Neorhizobium galegae: one gene and its partner. The main gene of each other region encodes a partner of the protein of the gene in region 2 in a complex. Links are inferred from orthologs where the notes say so. Each region holds a gene or a part of one and is shown on either strand. Other genes may lie near its edges.

Region 1 (3,310 bases), 130 kb from region 2 along the record:
TCTCCGTTCGATATCAATTTGGCGTGTAGACATCGAGGCAGGCGAGCAGGGAAGGACCCTCTGGACACGGCGCGGGAATCGGCATTCTCCTGTGGATACAAAAGGAGAACGCCATGCTGGGCAAACTTACCGAACAATTCGAGGCCGCATCCGCAACCTATGCCGAAACCCACGGAATGATCCGTGATCCCGACTGGTTTCTCCTGAAGCTGCAGGAGGAGATGGGCGAATTGACCCAGGCCTGGAACCGCACAACCGGCCGCGGTCGAAAGAAGGGCAGGAGCGACGAGGATCTCAGCCGCGACCTCGCCGACGAGACGGCCGATCTCCTCGGCCACGTCCTGCTCTTTGCCCGCACAAACCGGCTCGATCTCGCATCGGCGATCGAGCGGAAATGGCTGTTTAGGCCGGATGAGGGTGAGTTTACTGCCCGCCGTCCCTCACCGGCAATTTCAGGACGAGAGTTTCGACCGATGCGGCCGTTCCGATGGCGGCTCGGATGAATTCGCTTTTGGCGGACGTGTAGCTGTCTCCATCAAGCCGGAATTCTAAGGCAAGTTTGTATTTCAGCCCCTCGTACTGGACCGCCAGATCGGCATTGGCTCTCAGTCTGTCGCGAAAGAGCATTCGTTTCCGATGGGTCTCGTTGTCCGGCGGGCAGAGATAGACGCGCTGTCCCGGCTCTCCGCGGAGCAGAAACGCCCAGACGCCGTCGCCATGCCTTGAGCCGCGCGGTTCGTATCCCCAGGAATGAAGATGGCCGGAGGCGGCCGGCATGTCGGCGGCCGAGCGCAGCGTCGCGTCGATATCAATCAGCGGCTTGGCGGCTAGACCCGGAACGGCCGTGCTGCCGACATGGTCGATCGACACGACCAAGTCACCAAGAAGCGCCGCAAGCCTAAGCGCCGCCTCCGCGAAACATGCCGGCCAGGAAGGGTCGTAATCGACGATCTCGACCGGTGTTGGCATCAGGCCTTACGCCTTCGTCCCGCCCACCGTCACCTGGTCCATCCGCAGATGCGGCTGGCCGACGCCCACGGGGACCCATTGGCCGCCCTTGCCGCAATTGCCGATGCCGGTGTCGAGCTTCATGTCGTTGCCGACCATCGAGACACGGCGCATCGCATCCGGGCCGTTGCCGATCAGCATCGCGCCCTTGATTGCCGGACCGATCCTGCCGTTCTCGATCATGTAGGCCTCGGTGCAGCCGAACACGAACTTGCCGGAGGTGATGTCCACCTGGCCGCCGCCGAAGGAGACGGCGTAGATGCCCTTCTTGACCGAGGCGATGATCTCTTCCGGCGTCTTGTCGCCGCCGAGCATGTAGGTATTGGTCATCCGCGGCATCGGCGTATAGGCGTAACCCTGGCGGCGGCCGTTGCCGGTCGGTTGGACGCCCATCAGCCGGGCGTTCTGGCGATCCTGCATGTAACCGACAAGCTTGCCGTTCTCGATCAGCACGTTATAGGCGGACGGCGTGCCTTCGTCGTCGATCGTGATCGAGCCGCGGCGGTTGTCGATCGTCCCGTCATCGACGACAGTAACGCCGGGGGCCGCGACCATCTCACCCAGAAGCCCGGCAAAGGCCGATGTCTTCTTGCGGTTGAAATCGCCTTCCAGCCCGTGGCCGACCGCCTCGTGCAGCATCACGCCCGGCCAGCCGGAGCCGAGCACGACATCCATCGTGCCCGCCGGCGCGTCGATTGCGGAGAGATTGACGAGCGCCTGGCGCAGCGCCTCGTCGGCGCCGGTCTGCCAGTTGCCTTCCGTGACGAAATCGCCGAAGCCGATGCGGCCGCCGGTGCCGAACGAACCGCTCTCCTGCCGGTCGCCGTCACCGACGACGACGGAAATGTTGATGCGGGTCATCGGGCGGATATCCTGCACCCGGTGTCCGTCGGCGCGCAGGATGTCGACCACCTGCCAGCTTGCCGAAACGGTGGCCGTCACCTGCCGCACCTTGTCGTCCTTGGAGCGCAGATAGGCGTCGATATCGGTCAGCAGCTTGACCTTCTCCTCGAAGCTGGGGCTGCCGATCGGGTTCTCGTCGCCGTAATATTTCTTGTTGGTGCGCTGCGGAGCGGCCGTATAGGAACCGGAATAACCGGCGGTGACGGCCCGCACCGCATCCGAGGCGCGGGACAGCGCTGCCGACGAAAGCTCGCCTGCATGGGCATAACCGACCGCTTCGCCGGCGACCGAGCGCAGTCCGAACCCCTGGTCGGTGTTGAACGAACCGCCCTTGAGGCGGCCGTTGTCGAAGGTCAGCGATTCCGCCTGGGCATGTTCCACGAAAAGCTCGCCGTCATCGGCGCCGGTAAGCGCCTCGGAGAGGATCGAGCGCAGCTTGGTCTCGTCGCAGTCGAAAAGGTTGAGAAGGTCGGTGTTCATGAGTGCTCCTTCGGCGCTACCCTGTGAAGACGCGCGCTCTGCTCCAACCGATGTAGGTCCGGGGAGGGACCGAAGCAAGCCTATCCTGCGGGCTCAGGCGCGTTTGCGGCGGAAGATCATGCCGATGACGACCGCAACGAGGGCTGCGGCAAGGCCGTACCAGGTCACGGCATATTGGAGGTGGCTGTTCGGCAGGTCGAACTGGGTGACGCCGCCCTTGGGCCAGCCGCCCGGATTGACGATCGACCCATCGGCATCCACGAAGAACTGCACGACCTTCGACGCCTCGATACCGGTGGTCGAGGCCATGGCATCGAGATCCTTCCAGTAGAAGATGTTCTTGGCGAGATCGTTGTCCGGAACGATCGAGGACGGCTTTTCCCCAAGCCGCACCCGCGCATATCCGGTGACGGTCTGCGGGCCGGCAACTTCCCCGGCGGTACGGGTTTTCTGGTCCTTCATTTCATAGGGCACGAAACCGCGGTTGACGAACAGGATGCGGCCGTCGGCAAGCGTCATCGGGGTGTAGACGTAAAAACCGGTCTGGCCTCCGAAGGTCGCGAAGAAATGTCGCTCGCTGGCGTGGTCGAACGTGCCCGTGATCGATACCCGGCGGTATTCGATATCGCCGCCGGATTTCCGGATCGACTCGATATCGGAGAGCTGGACGGGTGCCGCCGCCCGCCGCTGGGCGATATCGGCAAGCAGGCCCTCCTTCCAATGCAGCCGCTCCACCTGCCAGGTGCCGAGCGACAGCAAGATGGCGAGCGCCGCCAGCACCACGACGGCGGTCGCGATCATCCGGCCACCGCCGCGGGCGGGCGTTTCATCGGATGCGGCTTGGGTGGGTGCCTTGGTCGCCATTCGTTCCAGTCCTCAAAAAGCAGAAGGGCGGCTTATCGCCGCCCTCCCGGAATTC
Region 2 (3,264 bases):
GCGGCGAACCCCACAGCCGGGAGAGCCCGTAGACGATCAGCGCCTTGAGCGCCATGAAGATCGGCACCGCGGGCAGGATGAAGAAGATGTTGTCGAGGATGACATGGACTTCCAGCGACAGGCCGACAGCCATGAAGAACAGCGCCAGAAGCAGGCCGCGGAAGGGTTCGATATCCGCTTCCAGCTCGTGCCGGTAGGAAGACTCGGCCAGCATCACGCCGGACAGGAAGGCGCCCATAGCCATCGACAGGCCGACCGCCTGCATCGCCGCCGCCGATCCCAGCACCACCAGCAGGGCGGCGGCGATCATCACCTCTCGCGCACCGGTGCGGGCAATGATCTGGAACATCGGCGTCAAAAGATAGCGGCCGGCAATCACCATGGCGCCGACCGCTCCGACCGCGATTGCAAAATCCAGAAGCGGCGAGGCTTCCGTCTCCGTGGTTCCAGGCGCCAGGATGGTGATCAGTGCCAGCAGCGGCACGATGGCGAGATCCTGGAACAGCAGCACCGAAAACGATCGCTGGCCGTGTCGGCTGTTCATCTCGCCATCGTCGTTGAGGATCTGCAGGGCAAACGCCGTCGAGGACAATGCAAGGCCGAAACCGACGATCAGGCTGCCGCGCCAGTCCGCCATGTTGGTCAGATACGCCAATCCGGTCAGCACCAATCCCGAGATCACTACCTGTGCCGGCCCGAGGCCGAAGACGTCGCCGCGCATCTGCCAGAGACGCGAAGGCTTCAGTTCGAGCCCGATGATGAACAGCAGGAAAACGATGCCGAATTCCGCGAAATGCAGCACTTCTTCTGTCTCGACGATCTGCTGCATGATCGGTCCGATGACCACTCCGGCGGCAAGATAACCGAGCACCGTGCCGAGTCCCAGCTTCCTGAACACCGGGGCGGCGATCACCGCGCCGGCAAGCAGGAGAAGCATTTGGGAAAATAGCGAGTCGGGAGCGGTCATGAAGGATGCTTTCAGTCTAAGGTGGGAAATCAAGAATCGGCGAGCCGCCCTTGATGCTTCTGACAGTGCACAATAAATGGGACGAGAATGAAAGGCTTGCAATCATGACCTCTGAAATCGATTCCGCCGAACTGCTTTCCCGCGCCAGCCAACTGATCGATCTAGCCAAGGCCGCGGGAGCGGATCAGGCGGATGCGGTCGTGGTTCGCTCCCGGTCCCGCTCCGTCAGCGTCCGTCTCGGCAAGGTCGAGGGCACGGAAGCGTCCGAAAGCGACGACTTCTCGCTTCGCGTCTTCGTCGGCCGGCAGGTCGCCAGCGTCTCGGCCAATCCCGGCTTCGACATGAAGGTGCTTGCCGAGCGCGCCGTCGCCATGGCCAAGGTCTCTCCCGAAGATCCTTTCGCCTGCCTTGCGGACGAAGCCGATCTCGCCAGATCCTATCCGGATCTCGAGCTTTACGACCCGACCGATGTGCCAACCGATGCATTGCGCGAAGCGGCGCTCGAAATGGAGCAGGCGGCGCTCGACGTCGAGGGCGTCACCAATTCCTCCGGTTCCGGCGCATCGTCCGGCATGGGCGGCCTCGTGCTCGTCACCTCCCACGGCTTTTCCGGCAGCTATATGGCATCCCGTTTCGGCCGCTCCGTCAGCGTCATTGCCGGCGAGGGCACCAGGATGGAGCGCGACTACGATTTCGACAGCCGCCTTTATGCCGCCGATCTCGACGATCCGAAGCTGATCGGCCACCGTGCCGGCGAGCGGACCGTGAAACGCGTCAATCCCCGCCAGGTCGATACCGGCAGCAACGTCACCGTCGTCTTCGATCCGCGCATCGCCCGTGGTTTCGTCGGCCACATTGCCGGCGCCATCAACGGCGCGTCCGTCGCCCGCAAGACCAGCTTCCTGCGGGACAAGATGGGCCAGCAGGTGCTGAAGGCCGGGCTCAGCATCACCGACGATCCGCTGATCGTGCGTGGCTCCTCCTCGCGTCCCTTCGATGGCGAGGGCGTGTCCGGGGAACGCATGGTGATGATCGAGGACGGCGTCCTGAACCACTGGTTCCTGTCGACCTCGACCGCGCGCGAACTGGGGCTTGCCACCAACGGCCGTGGCGTGCGCGGCGGCACGGCCGTCTCGCCTGCCTCCACCAATCTGGCGCTGGAGCCCGGCGACATCTCGCCCGAAGACCTGATCAAGTCGATCGGCAACGGTTTCTACATCACCGAACTGATCGGCCAGGGTGTCAACATGATCACCGGCGAATACTCGCGCGGCGCGACCGGCTTCTGGATCGAGAATGGCGAACTCGCCTATCCTGTTTCGGAAGTGACGATCGCCTCCAACCTCAAGGACATGTTCATGCGCCTGACGCCGGCCAACGACATCGACCGAAAGTTCGGCGTCGCCTCCCCGACCATCGCCATCGAGGGCATGACGCTGGCGGGACGCTGATCCCGATGACGGTTGCTGAAGCCTGGGGCCAGGATCTCGAACTCATTCTCGACGCGGCGCGTCAGGCCGGCGACATCGCCCACGGATTTTTCGGCCGCTCGCCGGAAGTCTGGTGGAAGAACGAGGGCAGGTCGCCGGTCAGCGCCGCCGACTTCGCCGCCAACGACCGGCTGCAGAGCCTGCTCCTGACGGCCCGGCCGGATTACGGCTGGCTCTCCGAGGAGACCGACGACGACGTTGCCCGGCTTGGCCGCGAAACGCTCTTCGTCGTCGATCCGATCGACGGCACCCGCGCCTTCATCAACGGCGAGAAGACCTGGTGCGTCTCGGTCGCCGTCGTACATCGCGGCCAGCCGGTCGCCGGCGTCCTGGTCGCGCCGGCGCTCGACGAGGAGTTTTCCGCGATGAAGGATGGGCCGGCGCTGAAGAACGGCCGGCCGATTTCGGTCACCGCCGGCCGCAGCAATGGCGAACTGGTTATCGCGGCCGACGAGAACCTCGTCAAGAAATTCGAGCCGGATTTTCGCGACGAAGTCCGCCGGGTGCTGCATGTACCATCGCTTGCCTACAGGCTCGCCATGATCGCCGACGGCAGCATCGATGGCACGGTCGTCAAGCGCGCTTCCCACGACTGGGATCTGGCGGCCGCCGACCTTATCCTCGAACGGGCGGGCGGCCGCCTTATCGATCTTGCCGGCAACCGGCTCGTCTATAACCGCGAGAGTGTCATCCACGAAATGTTGGCCGCCGGGGCCGAACATGCGCTCCGCAGCCTTTTGCCCCAGCTTGCCGGCCTGGCACCGGGTTGACCTTTCATGAGGAATGCAGCACAGGAAAGACCGGGGG

The links.
Region 1: the proteins of LZK81_RS04495 (region 2) and tldD are in contact, whole or in part, in a solved structure (PDB 5NJ9), measured with the Escherichia coli proteins. The link is inferred for Neorhizobium galegae from one-to-one orthologs.

The regions. Positions count from the first base shown.
Region 1 is NZ_CP090095.1:1,059,541-1,062,850, forward strand. Bases 184-3,174 are described here. They hold tldD (metalloprotease TldD), read right to left. Parts: upstream 2,392-3,174; coding sequence 976-2,391; downstream 184-975. Other genes in these bases: LZK81_RS05105 (GrpB family protein), read right to left, coding at 424-969; LZK81_RS05115 (SURF1 family protein), read right to left, coding at 2,485-3,174. Also shown: more of LZK81_RS05115, read right to left, coding at 3,175-3,255. UniProt on the Escherichia coli protein: Metalloprotease involved in CcdA degradation. Suppresses the inhibitory activity of the carbon storage regulator (CsrA).
Region 2 is NZ_CP090095.1:925,095-928,358, forward strand. What follows is about bases 300-3,244. They hold LZK81_RS04495 (TldD/PmbA family protein), read left to right. Parts: upstream 300-1,071; coding sequence 1,072-2,418; downstream 2,419-3,244. Other genes in these bases: LZK81_RS04490 (monovalent cation:proton antiporter-2 (CPA2) family protein), read right to left, coding at 300-967; LZK81_RS04500 (3'(2'),5'-bisphosphate nucleotidase CysQ), read left to right, coding at 2,424-3,227. In the rest of the region: more of LZK81_RS04490, read right to left, coding at 1-299.